One region of the Streptomyces sp. NPDC018964 genome, then DNA from elsewhere that is predicted to be linked to it. Evidence: riboswitches for the same ligand, from Rfam matches in the RefSeq annotation. Region 1 holds a riboswitch; each other region holds the start of a gene.
What was found. Region 1 has a riboswitch for thiamine pyrophosphate ahead of thiC (phosphomethylpyrimidine synthase ThiC). Riboswitches for the same ligand answer to the same signal wherever they lie in the genome.
Positions count from the first base shown of each region.

Region 2: another riboswitch for thiamine pyrophosphate. It lies ahead of thiO (glycine oxidase ThiO); the one in region 1 lies ahead of thiC (phosphomethylpyrimidine synthase ThiC).
Region 3: another riboswitch for thiamine pyrophosphate. It lies ahead of ACH5AO_RS30235 (thiamine ABC transporter substrate binding subunit); the one in region 1 lies ahead of thiC (phosphomethylpyrimidine synthase ThiC).

Region 1 is NZ_JBIRYZ010000013.1:155,510-162,631, reverse strand. Features, by position in the region: gene ACH5AO_RS23240 (IclR family transcriptional regulator) at 1-539, shown strand, start outside; gene ACH5AO_RS23235 (SsgA family sporulation/cell division regulator) at 638-1,072, shown strand; gene ACH5AO_RS23230 (YibE/F family protein) at 1,140-2,552, opposite strand; TPP riboswitch at 2,624-2,814, shown strand; gene thiC (phosphomethylpyrimidine synthase ThiC) at 2,807-4,603, shown strand; gene ACH5AO_RS23220 (VWA domain-containing protein) at 4,718-6,106, shown strand; gene ACH5AO_RS23215 (hypothetical protein) at 6,264-7,122, opposite strand, start outside.
Region 2 is NZ_JBIRYZ010000008.1:121,388-128,509, forward strand. Features, by position in the region: gene pknB (Stk1 family PASTA domain-containing Ser/Thr kinase) at 1-1,269, opposite strand, end outside; gene ACH5AO_RS15815 (thiazole synthase) at 1,458-2,255, opposite strand; gene thiS (sulfur carrier protein ThiS) at 2,258-2,458, opposite strand; gene thiO (glycine oxidase ThiO) at 2,455-3,621, opposite strand; TPP riboswitch at 3,619-3,730, opposite strand; gene ACH5AO_RS15830 (hypothetical protein) at 3,768-4,127, shown strand; gene ACH5AO_RS15835 (NAD(P)/FAD-dependent oxidoreductase) at 4,137-5,378, shown strand; gene ACH5AO_RS15840 (Rv2175c family DNA-binding protein) at 5,456-5,821, shown strand; gene thiE (thiamine phosphate synthase) at 6,220-6,885, shown strand; gene metF (methylenetetrahydrofolate reductase [NAD(P)H]) at 6,993-7,122, shown strand, end outside.
Region 3 is NZ_JBIRYZ010000024.1:108,588-115,709, forward strand. Features, by position in the region: gene pyrH (UMP kinase) at 1-595, shown strand, start outside; gene frr (ribosome recycling factor) at 717-1,274, shown strand; gene ACH5AO_RS30225 (phosphatidate cytidylyltransferase) at 1,274-2,398, shown strand; gene rlmN (23S rRNA (adenine(2503)-C(2))-methyltransferase RlmN) at 2,557-3,669, shown strand; TPP riboswitch at 3,694-3,799, shown strand; gene ACH5AO_RS30235 (thiamine ABC transporter substrate binding subunit) at 3,882-4,964, shown strand; gene ACH5AO_RS30240 (ABC transporter permease) at 4,940-6,613, shown strand; gene ACH5AO_RS30245 (ABC transporter ATP-binding protein) at 6,614-7,122, shown strand, end outside.

The sequences.
Region 1 (7,122 bases):
TGAGCAGCGGCGCAGCGGAGCAGAAACGTCGCAGCACGGTGGCCGAGGTCCTCGCCCGCTGGCGGGACGCGATCGGAGCCCCCGTGTACTACGCCGTGTACCGCGAGGGTGAGATCGACGTCGTCTGCGTCTCCGAGACCTCCGCCCATCCCGCGGTGGCGGAGTGGGCCGACTTCCGGGAGACCGGACACGCCCACGCGATCGGCCAGTGCCTGCTCTCCCAGCTCGACGAGGAGGCGCGCCGCGACCACCTCGACCGCCATCCCGTGCGGTCCCTCACGCCGTACACCGTGCGCGACGACCACAGCCTGCTGAGGCGCCTGGAGCGGACGCGGCCGACGGAGCTGGTGATGGAACGTCAGGAGTACGTGCTGGGGACGGTGTGCGCGGCGATCCCCATCACCGTCGGCGGCACGGTCGCGTCGATGGCCATCTCGCTGCCCGCACACCAGGCCGACCGGCTCGTCCCCGCGGCACAGCGATTGCAGGCCGAGATGGGGCGTTTCGTCGGGTCGCTCACGCTGTCTATCAGTATCTGAAAACTCACTCCTTGTGATCTCCTGTGTACGTTCAGCAAGATTCCCTCTGGTGCCAGGGTCCATGCCCGGCCAGTCCGTGGCGAATGACGGGGTAGGCGATGCGCGAATCCGTACAGGCAGAGGTCATGATGAGCTTTCTCGTGTCGGAGGAGCTGTCCTTCCGCATCCCGGTGGAGCTCCGCTACGACACCTGCGATCCCTACGCCGTACGGCTGACCTTCCACTTGCCGGGGGACGCCCCCGTGACGTGGGCGTTCGGCCGGGAGCTGCTGATCGACGGCGTCGGCCGGCCGTGCGGGGAGGGCGACGTGCGCGTCTCACCGGTGGATCCCGACACGCTGGGCGAGGTGCTGATCCGGCTTCAGGTCGGCAGCGACCAGGCGCTGTTCCGATCGTCGACCGCACCGCTCGTGGCCTTCCTCGACCGCACCGACAAGCTGGTGCCGCTGGGCCAGGAGGGGGCACTCGCCGACTTCGACGCCCACCTCGACGACGCGCTGGACCGGATCCTGGCGGAGCAGAGCACCGGCTGAAGCGTTACGCCAGTCGGGTGGGCCGGTGGCGGAACGCTTCAGCGCGCTCCGCCCGCCACGCGGGACATCAGCGCTTACGGCGCCTGCCCCGACCGCCGCGCCCGGTGGCCGGCCGCGCGTCCGGTGCCTGCCCGGTCCCCGGTATCGGTCCGTGCCCCTGCGTCCGTGTCCGAGCCGTCGGGCGGTCGGCCGAGACCACCAGCGCGGCCAGCGCCGTGGTCACCGGCACCGAGGCCACCAGGCCGATCGAGCCGATCAGGGTGCGCACGATCTCCTCCGCCACCAGTTCGCTGTTGGCGACCGTCCCCACGCCGCTCTGCGCGATGGAGAACAGCAGCAGCAGCGGCAGTGCGGCGCCCGCGTAGGCGAGGACCAGCGTGTTCACCACGGACGCGATGTGATCACGGCCGATGCGGATGCCCGCGCGGTACAGCCCGCGCCAGCCCGTCGACGGGTTGGCCTCGTGCAGCTCCCAGACCGCGGACGTCTGGGTGACCGTCACGTCGTCGAGGACACCGAGCGAACCGATGATGACGCCGGCCAGCAGCAGACCGCTCATGTCGATCCCGGGGTACAGCCCGTGGATCAGACCGGTGTTGTCGTCGGTGTTGCCGGTCAGCGCGGCCCACCCGATGAACACCGAGCCGAGGACGCCGATCAGCAGCAGCGAGATCAGTGTGCCGAGCACCGCCACCGACGTACGCGCCGACGGTCCGTGACACAGGTACAGGGCGATCAGCATGATCGCGCTCGCCCCCACCACCGCCACGACCAGCGGGTTCGACCCCTGCAGGATCGCGGGCAGGATGAAGAAGTTGAGCACCAGGAAGCTGATCGCCAGTGCGACCAGCGCCATGACACCGCGCAGCCGGCCCACGGCCACCACGGCGAGCGCGAAGATGCCCGCGAGGAGCGCCATCGGGAAGCGCCGGTTCACGTCGGTGACCGAGTACTGGAGGTCCTCGGGCGCGGAGGGCTCGTAGGCGACCACGACCTCCTGGCCCTCGCTCAGCTGCCGGGACTGGTCCGGCTGCACGATCTCGTTGAACGTACGGCCCTTGTCGTCGCCGGTGTCGACCCGGATCGTCGCCTTCTTGCAGGTGCCGTCCGCCTGTTGCTGGGCGGACGAGCCCTCGGCCGTGGAGGTGTCGCCGGTCGGGACGCCGCCGGAGGCGTTGACGGACTGACAGCTCACCTCGACCACTTCGGTGACCGTGGCGTGCTGCGTCTGCCGGTCGAAGCCGACACCAGTGCGCTCGTGTGCCGGGGCACCGCCCGGCCACAGCACGGCGAGTCCGATCAGCACCGCCGCCGCGAACGGGATCAGGATCGCCGCGATGACCTTGCGCAGGTGCTGGGAGACGGGCGCCGCCGGGCCGTGACCGTGGCTGTGTCCATGCGCGTGTCCGTGACCACCGCCGTCGCCGGGCGTGGGCGATGGTTCGGGCGTTCGGTACGGAGGAGGTTGAGAGGGGGTCACCGCCCGATCATCGCAAGAACGGGATGGGCCCTCTGTTCACCGCGCCAGGAATGACGCTAGCGTGGAGGCGCTTTTGTACACGCGGGAGCTCGGAGCACCGGGCTGAGAGGGCGCTGACCTCCGTCCCAGCGATGTTTCACATGAAACGTCACCGGTTTGCGAGTGATGTTTCACACGGAACGTCGGCAGACGGAAACCGCTGCGCCGACCGCCGAACCTGTTACCGGGTAATGCCGGCGTAGGGAGTAGGTCTCATGACCAACAAGGACGCACGCACGCCTGCCTCCACGCAGAACCCGACGGAGACGTCGGTGAACGGGGAGGCCGGGAAGTCCATCGGCTGGCACAAGGCGTACGTCGAGGGCGCACGCCCCGACCTGCGGGTGCCGGTCCGGCAGGTGCACCTCACCAACGGGCGGTCGGTCACGTTGTACGACACATCGGGCCCGTACACCGATCCGCTCGTCGACACCGACGTCCGCCGGGGCCTGGCCCCGCTGCGGGAGAACTGGATCACCGCCCGCGGTGACACCGAGGAGTACGCGGGCCGTCCCGTCCGTCCCGAGGACGACGGGATCAAGCACACCTCTCCGCGCGGGGGCCTGCGCAATCTGGACGCCGTGTTCCCCGGCCGGCCGCGCCTGCCGCGCCGGGGCCGCGCGGGCCGGGCGGTCACACAGCTGGCGTACGCGCGCCGCGGTGAGATCACGCCCGAGATGGAGTTCGTGGCGGTGAGGGAGAACGTCTCCCCCGAGGTGGTCCGTGAGGAGATCGCGGCGGGCCGGGCGGTGCTGCCTGCCAACGTCAACCACCCGGAGATCGAGCCGATGATCATCGGCAAGAGGTTCCTGGTGAAGGTCAACGCCAACATCGGCAACTCGGCGGTGACGTCCTCCATCGAGGAGGAGGTCGAGAAGATGACCTGGGCGACTCGCTGGGGCGCCGACACGGTCATGGACCTCTCCACCGGCCGCAACATCCACACCACCCGCGAGTGGGTGCTGCGCAACTCCCCCGTTCCCATCGGTACCGTGCCGCTCTACCAGGCCCTGGAGAAGGTCGACGGCCGGGCGGAGGAGCTGACCTGGGAGATCTACAAGGACACGGTCGTCGAACAGGCCGAGCAGGGCGTGGACTACATGACGGTCCACGCGGGCGTGCGCCTGGCGTACGTACCGCTCACCGCGAACCGCAAGACCGGCATCGTCTCGCGCGGTGGCTCGATCATGGCCGCCTGGTGCCTGGCGCACCACAAGGAGTCGTTCCTGTACGAGAACTTCGAGGAGCTCTGCGAGATCCTCGCCGCGTACGACGTCACGTACTCGCTCGGCGACGGCCTGCGGCCCGGGTCCATCGCGGACGCCAACGACGAGGCGCAGTTCGCGGAGTTGCGCACGCTCGGGGAACTCAACACGGTCGCGAAGCGTTTCAACGTACAGACCATGATCGAGGGCCCGGGGCACGTCCCGATGCACAAGATCAAGGAGAACATCGACCTTCAGCAGGAGATCTGCGATGAAGCCCCGTTCTATACGCTCGGCCCGCTGACGACGGACGTCGCGCCCGCGTACGACCACATCACGTCCGGCATCGGCGCCGCGATGATCGCCTGGTGGGGCACGGCCATGCTCTGCTACGTCACGCCCAAGGAGCACCTGGGCCTGCCCAACCGTGACGACGTCAAGACCGGCGTCATCACCTACAAGATCGCCGCCCACGCCGCCGACCTCGCCAAGGGGCACCCGGGTGCCCAGGAGTGGGACGACGCGCTGTCCGACGCCCGCTTCGAGTTCCGGTGGGAGGACCAGTTCAACCTCGCCCTCGACCCGGACACGGCGCGCGAGTTCCACGACGAGACCCTGCCGGCGGAACCCGCCAAGACGGCCCACTTCTGTTCGATGTGCGGCCCGAAATTCTGTTCGATGAAGATCTCCCAGGACATTCGTCGTGAACACGGCGGAAGCCGGGAGGAGATCGAGGAGGGGATGGCGCAGAAGTCGAAGGAGTTCGCGGAGGCGGGCAATCGCGTGTATCTGCCGATCGCGGACTGAGCGTCCACCGCGGGCGGCGCGGGGGCGGTGCCCTTGGGGGGTGCCGCCCCTCCAGCGGGGCAGCGGTCGCGGTCGCCCCTCCCCTTCACCGGGGTGAATGGGCAGACTGGCCGCATGACAGCGAGTCCGATGAGCAAGGGGTCCAATCTTCCCGTCGATGCCCGCGTGGTGCGCGTTGAGCTCGCTTGGGTGACCGGTGCCGGTGTGCCCGACATCGACGCCTCGGCACTGCTCCTCACGGAGGCCGGGCGGGTGCGGGACGACGGGGACTTCGTCTTCTACAACCAGTCTCGTCACACGTCCGGCGCCGTGACGCATCTCGGGAAACAGCGCGGCACACGGGAGACGACCGACACCGTGGAGGTGGATCTGGGCGCCGTGGAAGGAACGGTCGAACGGATCGTGCTGTGCGCGTCGGCGGACGGCGGGACGTTCGGGCAGGTGCCGGGACTGGTGCTCAGGCTGCTCGACGCCGGGGCGGGGACCGAGCTGGCCCGGTTCGACATGGCGGCGGGGACGGAGACCGCGTTCATCGGCGGGGAGTTGTACCGGCGACAGGGGACGTGGAAGTTCCGGGCAGTGGGGCAGGGGTACGCCTCCGGGCTCGAGGGGCTGGCCACGGACTTCGGCATCACCGTGGACGACGCGGCCCCGGTCCCGCCGTCCCCGCCCGTTCCTCCCGTCGTGCCGGCCACGCCCGCCCGGCAGCCCTCGGTGTCCCAGCCCCACCCCGGTACCCCGCGGCTCACCAAGGGCGAGGAGCGGTTGCCCGTCGACATGCGCAAGCGGTTGTCGCTGCGCAAGGAGCAGGTGGCGGTCAGTCTGCGCAAGCACGGGGCCGCCGAGGTCACCGCGCGCGTCGTCCTCGTACTCGACGCCTCCGGGTCCATGTCCTTCCTGTACTCCAAGGGGGTCGTGGCCGATGTCGTCGAGCGGATGGCGGCGGTCGTGGCGCAGTTGGACGACGACGGTGAGATGCAGGCCTGGACGTTCGCCTCGAACCCGGCCCGGCTGCCGGACCTGCGGCTGGGGGAGCTTCCGGAGTGGCTGCGGCTGCACGTGCGCGTGGGGGAGGTGGGCCTGTTCCGGCGCGGGCGGAAGAAGGGGCTGGAGCCCAGCCAGGTCGACATGCGGGACGTGGGCATCCAGAACGAGGAGCAGAAGGTCATCGCCGAGGTGCGCGCGTTCGTGCGGGACCGTCCCGTCTCCGTCCCGACCCTCGTCCTGTTCTTCTCCGACGGTGGTGTCTACCGCAACAAGGAGATCGAGCGCGAGCTCCGCGAGGCGGTGGAGGAGCCGGTCTTCTGGCAGTTCGTGGGGCTGGGCAGGTCCAACTACGGTGTGCTGGAGCGGTTCGACACGCTGCCGGGCCGCCGCGTCGACAACGTCGGGTTCTTCGCCGTCGACGACATCAGCACCGTGCCGGACGCGGAGCTGTACGACCGTCTGCTCTCCGAGTTCCCGCAGTGGATCACGGCTGCGGGACGGGCGGGGATCCTCTGAGATCCGCCCCGTCCTTCCACCTGTCCTTCTGCCTCGTCCTTCCGCCCAGGCCCTCCGCCCCGCTCATCCGCCTCGCTCATCCGTCCTGTTCCTCCGCCCCGCCCTCCGGCTCGCGCTTCCGTCACGGGGAGCGCAAGCCGACGGACGGGCCGCCCGGTTACTCCGGCTGGTGCTCCGGTCCTCCGAAGTCCGGGCTCGAGTAGTCCGGGCTGGAGTAGCTCGGCCGTGTGCCGCGGGCCGCACCCGTCTCCGGGCTGGAGAAGCCCGGCCGTCCGTACCCCAGCTGCGGGATACGGCCTGTCGGCGGGGGCGGTGCCGTGTGCTGCAGCGCGGAGACCGTCGCCGGGTCGGTGAGCGCGTCCCGCAGGAACGGCAGGATCCCCTGCTCCAGCAGGGCCTCGCGCCAGGCGTCCCTGGCCCGGGCCACCTCCCCGTCGAGTTCGCGGTACGGCCCGCCGAGCGCCGAGGGTTTGTTGCGCAGCGCGGTGAGCAGCAGGCCCACGGCGGCGACGAGGATGGCGACCGCCGTCACCGCGCCGAACACCCACCCCGTGGTGAGCATGGTCCGGGCGAACGCGGCGCCGGGATCGAGCATCCGCAGGACGTAACCGACGAGCAGGAAGATCACGGACGCGGTTCCGGCCAGGACGGGTGCCAGGACGGCGACGACGGCGACGGCACCGGCCCCGGTGGCCTCCCCCATGGTGGCGGCGAGCCCCACCGCGTGCGTGCCCGGCTGGCCGGGACCGGACTCGTGGACGGACGGGGTGGACGACGCCGGTGGCCGGCGCAGTTCCTCGCGGACCTTCACATAGTGCTGGTACTCGGTCGCCGCGGCCGCCGTGATGATCGCGGTGGCGTTGAGTGCCATCGTGCGCAGTTGTTCCGAGTTGAGCCGCTGTCCGACCGCGGCCAGTTCCGGGTGGTGTGGCGCGGAGCGCAGCGCCTCATCGAGAATCCGCTGGTATTCCTGGCGGTCCTCGCTCAGCAGGTGCTGCGGAACGCTGTTCATGTGC
Region 2 (7,122 bases), on a different contig from region 1:
CGGGTCGGTGCTGATCACCGTGCCCCGCTCCACGGTGTCGCTGTACGCCTCCTCCACCTGGCCGGCCTCCAGCCCGGCGTCCGACAGCCGGTCCCTGGCCTCCTGCTCGGTCTTCCCCAGCAGCGGCGGGACCTTGGTGAACTGGCCGGAGTTGATGTACCAGATGCCCGTGCCGACCCCGAGGACCAGCAGTACGGCCACGACGATCGCCGCCGGACCACGCCGCAGCGCCGTCCGGCGCCGGGGCGGCAGGGGCGGCGGGGACCGGAACCGGCTGGTGCGGTGCACGGGGTCCACGGCCTCGTCCTCGTTGACGGGCAGCGGGCGGGGCACCGTCAGGGAGCGCGGGATGACGCTCGTACGGTCCTCCGCGTTGTCGTGCTCCGACGCCAGGGCCTGCGGCGGCACCGCGTCGAGCTGCTCGTCGGTGAGCCGGCCGCGCCCCGCGCGGACCTGCGCGAGCAGCGCCACCGCGTCGTGCGGGCGGACCTCGGGGTTGCGGGCGGTCGCCGACGCGACCAGCTCGTCCAGCTCGTACGCCATGCCGGGCACGGTGGCCGACGGGGCCGGCACGTCGTCGTGCAGGTGCTTGTAGAGCACGATCGCCGGTGAGTCGCCGTCGTGCGGCTTCTCGCCGGTCAGCATCTCGTAGAACAGGATGCCGCAGGCATAGACGTCCACGCGGGGGTCGGCGACGCCGTTCTCGATCTGCTCCGGGGCCAGGTACGAGACCGTGCCCAGCACGGTGCCCGTGGTGTTCGTCACCGAGTCCACGGCGCGCACCAGCCCGAAGTCGGCGACCTTGACCCGGCCGTCGTCCCCGATCAGCACGTTCTCGGGCTTCATGTCGCGGTGCACGAACCCGGCCCGGTGCGCGGCGCCGAGCGCGGCCAGCACCGGCTCCAGGATGTCCAGCGCGGCGCGCGGCTGGAGCGCCCCGCGCTCGCGCAGCACGTCGCGCAGGGTGCAGCCGGCGACGTACTCCATCGCCAGGTAGACGTACGCCCCGTCGGTTCCCTGGTCGAAGACCTGCACCACGTTGGGGTGGGCCAGCCGGGCGACCGACTTCGCCTCGCGGATGAACCGCTCGACGAACGAGCCGTCGGCCGCGAGGGAGGGGTGCATCACCTTGAGCGCGAGGATGCGGTCCAGACGGGTGTCCACGGCCCGGTAGACCGTGGCCATCCCGCCGACCGCGATCCGCGCCTCGACGCGATACCGGCCGTCGAGCACCTGCCCGACCAGAGGGTCCTGAAGGGTCGTGTCCACGCAGTGAGTCTACGAGCCCCCACCGACACCCCTCGCCGCCTCGCCCCTCGTTGAAGCGGACCTGTGACGTGCGTACCGCCGCAGCTGCGGGCAATCGTGCCGCTGGGGCGGCACGGGTGGGCGCAGCGGCACCCGGCAAGCGCCGGCAAGCGAAACCCACCCCCGCCCAGCCCCAGCGAACGCCACCGTCAGAACGCCGGCCGCTCCGGATCCAGCACAGCCAAGCCCTCCGCAGGAGACGACGCCTCCGCGGCGAACCACCGCCGTGGAATCCGCCCCGCCAGCCGAGCCAGCCGCCCCGCCTCCACCGCCCCCCGCATCGCGGAAGCCATCAGCACCGGCTCCTGCGCCCGGGTCACGGCGGACGCCAGCATCACCCCCGCGCACCCCAGCTCCATCGCCAGCGCCACATCGGACGCCGTCCCCGCCCCCGCGTCCAGGATCACCGGCACCCCCGCCCGCTCCACGATCAACTCGAAGTTGTGCGGGTTGCGGATCCCCAGCCCCGACCCGATCGGCGACCCCAGCGGCATGACCGCCGCACACCCCACGTCCTCCAGCTTCCGCGCCAGCACCGGATCGTCGTTCGTGTACGGCAGCACCGTGAACCCGTCGTCGACCAGCGTCTCCGCCGCGTCCAGCAGTTCGACCGGGTCCGGCAGCAGGGTCCGCTCGTCGGCGATGACCTCCAGCTTGACCAGGTCCGTGCCGAGCGCCTCCCGCGCGAGGCGCGCGGTGAGCACCGCCTCCCCGGCGGTGAAGCACCCCGCCGTGTTCGGCAGCACCCGGATGTCCAGCCTCTCCAGCACCGACAGCACGGATCCGTGCACCGAGGGGTCCACGCGCCGCATCGCGACGGTCGTCAGCTCCGTCCCGGACGCCACCAGCGCCCGCTCCAGCACATCGAGGCTCGGCGCCCCGCCGGTACCCATGATCAGGCGGGACGTGAAGGACGTACCGCCGAGGAGGAACGGATCGTCGGCCATGGTCAGCCTCCCTGGACGGCGGTCAGGACTTCCACGCGGTCACCCTCGTTGAGGGGCGTGGTGGGCCACTGCGCGCGCGGGACGACGGTTTCGTTGAGGGCGGCGGCCACCCCCGAGGGCGCCGTGGTGAGCGACTTCACGACGAGGTCGAGAGCCGTGCCGGGCGCGAACTCCCTGCGCTCCCCGTTGACCGAGACGTTCATGCGGGCTGCTCCGTGCGGACGGCGGCGCCGAAGCGCCGGGGGGTGAACGGGCGGGCCACCTCCGGCAGGGTGCCGGTGGTCAGGACCTCCGCCATGACGTCGCCGGTGACCGGCGTCAGCAGGACGCCGTTGCGATAGTGGCCGGTGGCGAGCAGCAGCCCCTCGAGCTCCGTCGGGCCGAGCAGCGGCGCGTTGTCGGGGGAGCCGGGGCGCAGTCCGGCCCGGGTCTCGGTCAGCGGCAGCTCGGTGATGCCGGGGACCAGCTCGTGGGCGTCGCGCAGCAGCTCGTACACGCCGCCCGCGGTCACCGTCGTGTCCCAGCCCATCTCCTCGCTGGTCGCCCCGATCACCAGCTCGCCGTTGTCGCGCGGCACCAGGTAGACGTGGCTGCCGCGCACCACGGCCCGCACGGTCCGGTTCAGGAAGGGACCGTGCCGCGTGGGCATCGTCAGCCGTACGACCTGCCCCTTCACGGGGCGCACCGGCGGCAGCACCTCCTCGGGGACGCCCGCGAGCCGCCCGCTGAGGCTGCCCGCGGCGAGCACCACCTGCCCGGCGCCCAGCTCGGTGCCGTCGGCCGTGACCACGCCCGTCGCGCGGTCCCCCGCGACGACGAGCCGCTCGGCCCACGCGTGGTGGACGGTCACCCCCGCGCGTTCGCAGGCAGTGACCAGCGCGGCCGCCAGCCGCCGGGGGTCGATCTGGTGGTCGCCGTCCACCCGCAGGCCGCCGCGCACCCCCGGCGCGAGCATCGGCTCCAGGCGCCGGCAGTCCCGCCCGGACAGCCACTGCGAGTCCAGCCCCGACCGCTGCTGCAGGGCGTGCAGTTCCCGCAGGTGGGCGCGGTCGTCGGCGTCCAGTGCCACGGCGAGCGTGCCGCACGCGCGGTAGCCGAGGTCGTGGCCGGTCAGCTCGGTCAGCTCGGCCGCGAAGCCGGGATAGCGCCGCGCGGAGGCGAGGTTCAGACCGAGCAGGGTCTCCTCGCCGTAGTGCAGTTCCGTGACGGCGGCCAGCATCCCGGCGGCCACCCCGGCGGCTCCGCCGCCCGGCTCGGGGTCCACCACGGCCGTGGCGAGGCCGCGCTGCGCGGCCCGCCAGGCCGTGACCAGACCGATGATTCCGCCCCCGACGACGAGGACGTCTGAGGTGCGCGTGGGCGACATGGGCGTCCAGCCCCTCCCTTCGCCGGCATGACCCGGATCAGGTTCGTACGGTCGGAGGCCGCAAGCCTCCCTCTCAGCCCGGTGCGTCCGGGCTCCCGCGAGTGCTTGTACGTTGGTCACCCTAACGCTTGTAAAGGAGCCTCCGCGTGGCACCATCGCTCGACGGACTCGTCCTCGCCCCCGTGGCCGACCAGGCCCCCGGCCAGGTCGGCACCCGCACCCGGTTCGTCTACCACGAGCGGGGCGGCGAGATCTGGGCCGAGTACGCGGGCGGCGACGTCGTGCGCGGGCACCTGGTGGGCACCCGCGCGGGAGACCGGCTGGACTTCCGGTACGTGCAGCTGAAGCGGGACGGCACCACCTCCTCGGGGCACTGCGTGTCGACGGTCGTGGAGCTGCCCGACGGGCGGGTACGGCTGGAGGAGAGCTGGGAGTGGGAGTCGCAGCCGGGCAGCGGGACGAGCGTGGTGGAGCAGCTCGGCGATGATGCGGCGTCAGGTGTCTGAGGTGATCGGGTGAGCGAGCAGACCCAGGGACCGGGACGGTCCGAGCCGCGGCGGGTGGTGGTGGCGGGCGCGGGCATGGCCGGCGTGCAGACCGCCCTCGCCCTGCGGGAGCAGGGCTTCACCGGCGCCGTGACCCTGATCGGCGCGGAACCCCACCAGCCGTACGACAGGCCGCCGTTGTCCAAGGCGGTACTGCTCGGCAAGGCCGAGGACTCCGCCTTCGACGTCGACTTCGAGGACGCCGGCGTCGAACTGCGGCTCGGCTGCGAGGTGCTCGGCCTGCGGCCCGGCGACCACGAACTGGACACGGAGGCCGGGCCCGTCCCGTACGACGTCCTGGTGGTCGCCACCGGCGCGGAACCGGTCCGGCTGCCGGGCGCGGAGGGCGTGCCCGGCGTGCACCTGCTGCGCACCCTGGACGACGCCGCGCGGCTGCGGCCGGTGCTCGCGCGGCAGCACGACGTCGTGGTGGTCGGCGCCGGCTGGATCGGCGCGGAGTTCGCCACGGCGGCCCGCGAGGCGGGCTGCGCGGTCACCGTCGTGGAGGCCGAGGAACGGACGCTCACCGGGGTGCTGCCCGCCGAGGTGGCCGCTCCGATGGCCGCCTGGTACGCGGAGGCCGGCGTCACGCTGCGCACGCACGCGCGCGTGGAGCGCGTCGAGCCCGGCACCGTGGTCCTGGACGACGGTACGCGGCTGCCCGCGGGCGCCGTGGTCGTCGGCATCGGGGCCCGGCCCGCCACCTCCTGGCTGGCGGGTTCCGGGATCGAGCTCGGGACGCACGGGGAGGTCGTCGCCGACCGTCATCTGGCGACCTCCCTGCCGGACGTGTACGCGGTCGGCGACTGCGCGTCCTTCCCGTCCGGGCGCTACGGCGAGCGCCTCCTGGTCCACCACTGGGACAACGCCCTCCAGGGGCCGCGCACGGTCGCCGTGAACATCCTCGGCGCGGCCACCGGCCGGGAGCCGGTGGTCTACGACCCGGTGCCGTACTTCTGGTCCGAGCAGTTCGGGCGCTTCGTGCAGTACGCGGGGCACCACGCGGACACCGACCGGACGGTGTGGCGCGGGGACCCCGCCGAGGCGGCGTGGAGCGTCTGCTGGCTGCGGGGGTCCCGCCTGGTCGCGCTGCTGACGGTGGGACGGCCCCGGGACCTGACGCAGGGGCGCAGGCTGATCGAGGCGGGCACGGCGATGGACGCGGAGGCGCTGGCGGACCCGGCGCGGCCCCTGAAGTCGGCGACGGCGTGACACTCCCGGACCGGCGCGTCCGCCCAGGTGGGCGGGGCTGACTTCCGACTGTCGGTGGCAGATGGCAGGCTTGTCCCGTGACCGAGATTGACGCAAAGATCGATGCTCTCGTCCCCGCCTGGCTCACCCTCCCCGACATCGCCGAGATGCTCGGCGTCGAGGTGACGCGCGTCCGGCAGCTGGTCAAGGAGGGCCAGCTCATCGCCGTGCGCCGGGGTGAGAACCGCGCGCTGCACGTGCCCGCCGCCTTCATCGACGGGGACAAGGTCGTCAAGGGCCTGACCGGGACCCTGACGCTCCTGCGGGACGACGGCTTCACGGACGAAGAGATGCTGGAGTGGCTCTTCACCCCCGACCCCTCCCTGCCGGGCACCCCCGCCCAGGCGCTCAGCGAGAACCGCGGCACGGAGGTGAAGCGCCGGGCCCAGGCGCTCGCGGTCTGACCCGGCCCTGACCGTCCACGATCCGGACACCGCCGGCCGGGGCGTCGAGCCCCGGCCGCGGGAACCCGCGCCGGTACGGAGCCCGGGGCGGGCGGCGGGCCGGCCGCGTGACGTGGGGACGGGCTCGCGTCCGCAAGGAGGCGTTCGCCGGGCCGCGACCACCGGGATTCCGGCCGGAGGTGTTCCCACGCACCGGGGTTCCCGCGCACCGGAGGCGGGCGGCCCGCGGTGTCCGAGGCGGTGCGGTGGCCCGTGAGGGGCGTCTCGCGGTCGTCGGCGCGGCGGCATAGGGTCCGTTGCGGTGCGCGCTCCGCCGGCCCGTGACGGCCGGAGTGCCCGCCCACGCCATACCGGGCCCGCCGGGTCCGTACGCCGCCGACACCCTGGGGGACCCTCCTGTGACCGCCACCGCTCGCGCCCGGCTCGCCGACGCCCTGCTCTACCTGTGCACCGACGCCCGCAGGCGGCAGGGCGACCTCCCGGAGTTCCTGGACGCGGTCCTGGCCGGCGGGGTCGACATCGTGCAGCTACGGGACAAGGGCATGGAGGCCGGCGAGGAGCTGGAGCACCTGGCGGTCCTCGCCGACGCCTGCGCCCGGCACGGCAAGCTGCTCGCGGTCAACGACCGCGCGGACGTCGCCCACGCCGCCGGCGCCGACGTCCTCCACCTCGGCCAGGGCGACCTGCCCGTCCCCGCCGCCCGCGCCATCCTCGGCGACGGCGTCCTGATCGGCCGCTCCACCCACGCCGAGTCCGAGGCCGCCGCGGCGGCCGTCCAGCCCGGCGTGGACTACTTCTGCACCGGCCCCTGCTGGCCCACCCCCACCAAGCCCGGCCGCCACGCCCCCGGCCTCGGCCTGGTCCGGTACACCGCCGCCCTGGGCACCGAGCGCCCCTGGTTCGCCATCGGCGGCATCGACCTCGGCAACCTCGACGAGGTGCTGGACGCCGGCGCCCGCCGGGTCGTCGTCGTACGGGCCGTCACCGAGGCGGACGACCCGGGCGCGGCGGCGGCCGAGTTCGCGAAGCGGCTGCGGCAGGCGGCGCCCGTGAACGCCGGATGACCCCCGCACGTCTCAGGACTGTCCAAGGGGTGGACAACAAGTCGGCATTCCAGACAAATGTCCCGCATCCGGTTGGGGGACCGCCGCCCCCTGGCTAACCTGCCGGTATGGCCCTCGGAACAGCATCCACCAGGACTGACCGCGCACGCACCGTGCGCGACATGCTCGCCGCCGGCAAGACGACGTTCTCGTTCGAGTTCTCGGCACCGAAGACCCCCAAGGGTGAGCGGAACCTGT
Region 3 (7,122 bases), on a different contig from region 1:
GATCGCGATCGTCATCGGCGGCGGGAACTTCTTCCGCGGCGCAGAGCTCCAGGTGCGCGGCATGGACCGCGCACGCTCCGACTACATGGGCATGCTCGGCACCGTGATGAACTGCCTCGCCCTCCAGGACTTCCTGGAGAAGGAGGGCGTCGACTGCCGCGTGCAGACCGCCATCACCATGGGTCAGGTTGCCGAGCCCTACATCCCGCTGCGCGCCGTGCGGCACCTGGAGAAGGGCCGCGTGGTCATCTTCGGCGCCGGAATGGGCATGCCGTACTTCTCCACCGACACCACCGCCGCCCAGCGCGCCCTGGAGATCGACGCCGAGGCGCTGCTCATGGGCAAGAACGGTGTGGACGGCGTCTACGACTCCGATCCGAAGACCAACCCCGACGCGGTGAAGTTCGACGCGCTCGGCTACGGCGAGGTCATCACCCGGGACCTGAAGGTCGCCGACGCCACGGCCGTCACGCTCTGCCGTGACAACAGCCTCCCGATCGTCGTCTTCGAGCTCCTGAAGGAGGGCAATATCGCCCGCGCCGTCAAGGGTGAGAAGATCGGCACGCTGGTGGGTGACCCGGCCGGCCGCGGCTGACCGGGGGATGGACAATGGCCTGCCGGTCGGGAACCGTGCAGGAAGAAGACGCGACGCAGCCGGCCGCAACCCCTGACCAGGAACCGCAGCCGGGCCTACTCAAGACACGCAGGAGCAAGTGGTGATCGAAGAGACCCTCCTCGAGGCCGAGGAGAAGATGGAGAAGGCCGTCGTGGTCGCCAAGGAGGACTTCGCCGCGATCCGCACCGGCCGTGCGCACCCGGCGATGTTCAACAAGATCGTGGCCGACTACTACGGCGCGCCGACGCCGATCAACCAGCTGGCCTCGTTCTCCGTGCCCGAGCCGCGCATGGCCGTGGTGACGCCGTTCGACAAGAGCGCGCTGCGCAACATCGAGCAGGCGATCCGCGACTCCGACCTGGGCGTCAACCCGAGCAACGACGGCAACATCATCCGGGTGGTGTTCCCCGAGCTCACCGAGGAGCGCCGCCGCGACTACATCAAGGTCGCCAAGGGCAAGGGTGAGGACGCCAAGGTCTCCATCCGCTCCGTGCGCCGCAAGGCCAAGGACGCCATCGACAAGATGGTCAAGGACGGCGAGGTCGGCGAGGACGAGGGCCGCCGTGCGGAGAAGGAGCTCGACGACACCACCGCGAAGTACGTCGCCCAGGTGGACGAGCTCCTGAAGCACAAGGAAGCGGAGCTGCTCGAGGTCTGATGAACGACTCTTCCTGGGGGACGCCGCAGACCGGGTACTGGGGGCCGTCCGACCACGGGCAAGGCTGGGGGGCCGCTCCGGCGGGTCCCGCGTACGATGCGCACAACGCGCAGCACACGCGCCCCATGCCCATCGTGCCCGACGTACCCGAACACGGCGGAGACCAGGATGCGGACCGGGGGGCCGCTCGGCTGAGCGGCCCCCTGTTCCGAGACGAGCCGACGCGGGCCCGCCCCCTTCCCGGGGAGGTGCCGCAGAATCCGGAGCCCATGCCCGACGCCCCGCAGCCGGCAGCCGCACCGCAGAAGAAGAGCGCGGGGCGGGACCTCGGTGCCGCGATAGGCGTCGGCGTCGGACTCGGCGTGGTGATCGTCGCGTCGCTGTTCGTCGTCAAAGCGGTCTTCGTCGGCGTGGTCGCGGTCGCCGTGGTGGTGGGCCTGTGGGAGCTGACGTCACGGCTGCGGGAGCGCAAGGGCATCAAGGCGCCCCTGATACCGCTCGCGCTGGGCGGTGCGGCCATGGTCGTCGCCGGCTACGTCCGGGGGGCCGAGGGCGCATGGGTCGCCGTGGCGCTCACCGCGCTGGCGGTGCTGGTCTGGCGCATGGCGGCGCCGCCCGAGGGCTACCTCAAGGACGTCACGGCGGGCGTCTTCGCGGCGTTCTACGTACCGTTCCTGGCGACCTTCGTCGCGATGATGCTCACCGCCGACGACGGCCCGTGGCGCGTCCTGACCTTCCTGCTGCTGACGGTCGTCAGCGACACCGGGGCGTACGCGGTCGGCTGGCGCTTCGGGAGGACGAAGCTCGCCCCGCGCATCAGCCCCGGCAAGACCCGCGAGGGCCTGCTGGGCGCGGTGACCTTCGCGATGGTCGCCGGCGCGCTGTGCATGCAGTACCTGATCGACGACGGCGTCTGGTGGCAGGGCCTGCTCCTGGGCCTCGCGGTCGCGGTCAGCGCCACCTTGGGCGACCTGGGCGAGTCCATGATCAAGCGCGATCTGGGCATCAAGGACATGGGCACCCTGCTCCCGGGTCATGGCGGCATCATGGACCGCCTCGACTCCCTGCTGCCGACGGCACCGGTGGTGTGGCTGCTGTTGGTGATCTTCGTCGGATCGGGTTGACGGCGAACAGGTACTCTGGAAGGGCTCGCGGTGTACTGCGGGCCCTTTCGTACGTCCCCGCCCCGCGCGGGTCGTCTCCCGGCCCAGGCACAGAGGTGCCGCCGTCCCCGCCTGTGCGGAGTCGCCAGGCCCCCATCGTCCTGAGGAGTTGCCCGACCGTGGCCCGTCCCGTTCCCGGTGAGCTCACCTTCGTCGCCCCCCGCGGAGCGAAGAAGCCGCCGCGGCACCTCGCCGACCTCACGCCCGCCGAGCGCAAGGAGGCGGTCGTCGCGGCCGGTGAGAAGGCGTTCCGAGCCAAGCAGCTCTCGCAGCACTACTTCGCGCGGTACGCGCACGACCCGGAGCAGTGGACCGACATCCCCGCCGCCTCGCGCGGCAAGCTGCGGGAGGCGCTGCTTCCGGAGCTGATGACGGTCGTACGGCACCTGTCGACCGACCAGGGCACCACCCGCAAGACGCTGTGGAAGCTGTTCGACGGGACGCTCGTCGAGTCCGTGCTGATGCGCTACCCGGACCGGGTGACCATGTGCATCAGCTCCCAGGCGGGCTGCGGCATGAACTGCCCGTTCTGCGCGACCGGGCAGGCCGGCCTCGACCGGAACCTGTCCACCGCCGAGATCGTGCACCAGATCGTGGACGGGATGCGGGCGCTCAGGGACGGCGAGGTGCCCGGCGGCCCGGCGCGGCTGAGCAACATCGTGTTCATGGGCATGGGCGAGCCGCTCGCCAACTACAACCGGGTCGTCGGCGCCATCCGCCGCCTCACCGACCCCGAGCCGGACGGCCTCGGGCTGTCGCAGCGCGGGATCACCGTGTCCACCGTCGGTCTCGTCCCGGCGATCCACCGGTTCACCGGCGAGGGCTTCAAGTGCCGTCTCGCCATCTCGCTGCACGCCCCCGACGACGAACTGCGCGACACCCTCGTCCCCGTGAACACGCGGTGGAAGGTGCGCGAGGTCCTCGACGCCGGGTTCGAGTACGCGGCCACGTCGGGCCGGCGGCTGTCCATCGAGTACGCCCTCATCCGGGACATCAACGACCAGGCCTGGCGCGGTGACCGGCTCGGCCGGATGCTCAAGGGCCGCCCCGTGCACGTCAACCTCATCCCGCTCAACCCCACCCCCGGCTCCAAGTGGACCGCCTCCCGCCCCGAGGACGAGAAGGCGTTCGTGGAGGCGATCGCCGCGCACGGTGTACCGGTGACGATCCGGGACACCCGTGGGCAGGAGATCGACGGGGCGTGTGGTCAGCTCGCCGCGAGCGAACGGTAATGTGACCCGAGTAAGAACATCTGCATATTCCGACAGGGGAGCGCCACAGCGCTGAGAGTGCGGCACCGGCCGCAGACCCTCCGAACCTGGCCCAGGTCATTCTGGGTAGGGAGATCGGTCATCACTCGAGCTGTTGCGCCCTGCCCGGGCCCCCTCCGCGAGGGGACCCGGGCAGGGCCGCGTCTCTTCCTGGTCACTCCAGGAGGAATCAAGTGGGCATCACCAAGAAGGTCACGGTCCTGGCCGTCGGGCTGGGTCTGGTCACGCTGTCCGCGTGCGGGTCGTCCGGCGGTGACGACGCGAGCGGTGGCGGGGACAGGACCGTGACCCTCGTCAGCCACAACTCGTGGGCCGTGTCGAAGGACGTCGTCGCCGCCTTCGAGAAGCAGTCCGGCTACGAGCTCAAGGTCCTCGAGGACGGCGACGCCGGGCAGGCCGTGAACAAGGCGATCCTGACCAAGGACAACCCCCAGGGCGACGTCCTCTTCGGCGTCGACAACACCCTGCTCTCCCGCGCCCTCGACAACGGGCTGTTCCAGCCGTACGAGGCGAAGGGCTCCGACCTGATCCTCGACGCGTACCGCGTGGACCAGGACAAGCACCGGGTCACCCCCGTCGACACCGGCGACGTCTGCGTCAACTACGACAAGGCGTGGTTCGCCGAGCACGACCTGACCCCGCCCAAGACCCTCGACGACCTGGCCAAGCCCGCCTACAAGGACCTCCTCGTCGTCGAGAACGCCGCCACCTCCTCGCCCGGCCTCGGCTTCCTGCTCGGAACGGCCGCCGAGTACGGGGACGAGGGCTGGCCGGACTACTGGAAGAAGCTCAAGGCCAACGGCGTCAAGGTGGTCGACGGCTGGGAGCAGGCCTACAACGAGGAGTTCTCCGGCTCGGCCGGCGGGAAGGAGGCCAAGGCCGACCGGCCGCTGGTGGTGTCCTACGCCTCCTCGCCGCCCGCCGAGGTCGTCTACGCCGACCCGAAGCCGAAGACGGCGCCCACCGGTGTCGCCGAGGACACCTGCTTCCGCCAGGTCGAGTACGCGGGGCTGCTGAGCAACGCGAGGAACCCCGAGGGCGGAAAGGCGCTGCTCGACTTCCTGGTCGGCAAGCGGTTCCAGGAGGACATGCCGCTCAACATGTTCGTGTACCCGGTGCTGGAGGGTGCCGAGGTGCCCGAGGAGTTCACGGAGTTCGGGCCGCAGGCCGAGGATCCGGAGACCATGGACCCGGCGAAGATCGCCGAGAACCGTGACCAGTGGGTCAAGTCGTGGACCTCGCTCGTACTGAAGTGACGCGGACCGCGGCGCGACGGCGCGGGAGCGCGGCGCGGCTCGGCCTGCTGGCCGTGCCCGTCGCGTTCTTCGCCGTCTTCTTCGCCTATCCCGTCACCGCGATCGTCGCGCGCGGACTGAGGACCGGCGGGACCTGGCGGCTCGGGCGGATCGGGGACGTACTGGCGCAGTCCGGCGTCCGGCAGGTGCTGTGGTTCACCACCTGGCAGGCCCTCGTCTCCACCGCCCTCACCCTGCTGATCGCCCTGCCCGGCGCGTACGTCCTCGCCCGCTTCGACTTCCCCGGCAAGCAGGTGCTGCGGGCCGTGATCACCGTGCCGTTCGTGCTGCCGACGGTCGTCGTCGGTACGGCGTTCATGGCACTCGTCGGACGCGGCGGACTCCTCGACGAGCTGTGGGGGGTGCGGCTGGACACCACCGTGTGGGCGATCCTGCTCGCGCACGTCTTCTTCAACTACGCCGTCGTCGTACGCACCGTGGGCGGGCTCTGGTCGCAGCTCGACCCGCGGCAGGAGGAGGCCGCGCGGATGCTCGGCGCCTCCCGGTTCACGGCCTGGCGGACCGTCACCCTGCCCGCGCTCGCGCCCGCCGTCGCGGCGGCCGCGCTGATGGTCTTCCTGTTCACCTTCACCTCCTTCGGCGTGGTGCAGATCCTCGGCGGGCCCACCTTCTCCACCCTCGAAGTGGAGATCTACCGGCAGACCTCGGAGATCTTCGACCTGTCCACGGCCGCCGTCCTGACGATGGTCCAGTTCGTCGCCGTGGGCGCGATCCTCGCCCTGCACGCCTGGACCGTACGGCGCCGGGAGACCGCGCTGCGGCTGGTGGACGCCTCGGTGACCGCGCGCCGGCCGCGCGGCGCCGGACAGTGGGCGCTGCTGGGCTCGGTCGTCGCCACCGTCGCCGTCCTGCTCCTGCTGCCGCTCGCGGTGCTGGTGGAACGGTCCTTCGGCGACGCGGGGCTCGCCTACTACCGGGCGCTCACCGAGGACGACGGGGGAGTGTTCCTCGTCGCGCCGATCGAGGCGGTCGGCAACTCGCTCCGGTACGCCGTCGCCGCCACCGCCGTCGCCGTGGTGATCGGCGGCCTCGCCGCCGCGGCGCTGACCCGGCGGGACGCGGGACGGCTGGTGCGCGGCTTTGACGCGCTGCTGATGCTGCCGCTCGGGGTGTCCGCGGTGACCGTCGGCTTCGGTTTCCTGATCGCCCTCGACGAGCCGCCGCTGGACCTGCGCGCCTCCTGGATCCTGGTCCCGCTCGCGCAGGCGCTGGTCGGCGTCCCCTTCGTCGTACGGACCATGCTGCCGGTGCTGCGGGCCGTGGACGTACGACTGCGGGAGGCGGCGGCGGTGCTCGGGGCGTCGCCGTGGCGGGCGTGGCGGGAGGTGGACCTGCCGCTGGTGCGGCGGGCGCTGCTGATCGCGGCCGGGTTCGCGTTCGCGGTGTCGCTGGGCGAGTTCGGGGCGACGGTGTTCATCGCGCGGCCGGAGAACCCGACGCTGCCCGTCGCCGTGGCGCGGCTGCTGGGGCGGCCCGGGGACCTCAACTACGGCCAGGCGATGGCCCTGTCGACGATTCTGATGATCGTGTGCGCGGTGGCGCTGCTCGTCCTTGAGCGGCTGCGGACCGACCGGACCGGGGAGTTCTAGATGCTGCTGAGCCTTCAGGCCGCGACCGTCCGCTTCGGCGGGCGGCCGGTGCTGGACGCCGTCGACCTGGGGGTCGCCGAGCACGAGATCGTGTGCGTGCTCGGCCCCAGCGGCAGCGGCAAGTCGACGCTGCTGCGGGCGGTGGCCGGACTGCAGCCCCTCGACTCCGGGCGGGTGTCGCTCGACGGACGCGACCAGTCGGGCGTGCCCGCGCACAGGCGCGGCGTCGGGCTGATGTTCCAGGACCACCAGCTCTTCCCGCAGCGGGACGTGGGCGGCAACGTCGCCTTCGGCCTGCGCATGCACGGCGCGTCGCGGAGCGAACAGGCGGACCGCATACGGGAGTTGCTGGACCTCGTGGGGCTGCCGGACGCGGCCGGACGCGCCGTCGCCGCGCTGTCCGGCGGCGAGCAGCAGCGCGTGGCGCTCGCCCGCGCCCTCGCGCCCAGTCCCCGGCTGCTGATGCTCGACGAGCCGCTCGGGCAGCTCGACCGGTCGCTCAGGGAGCG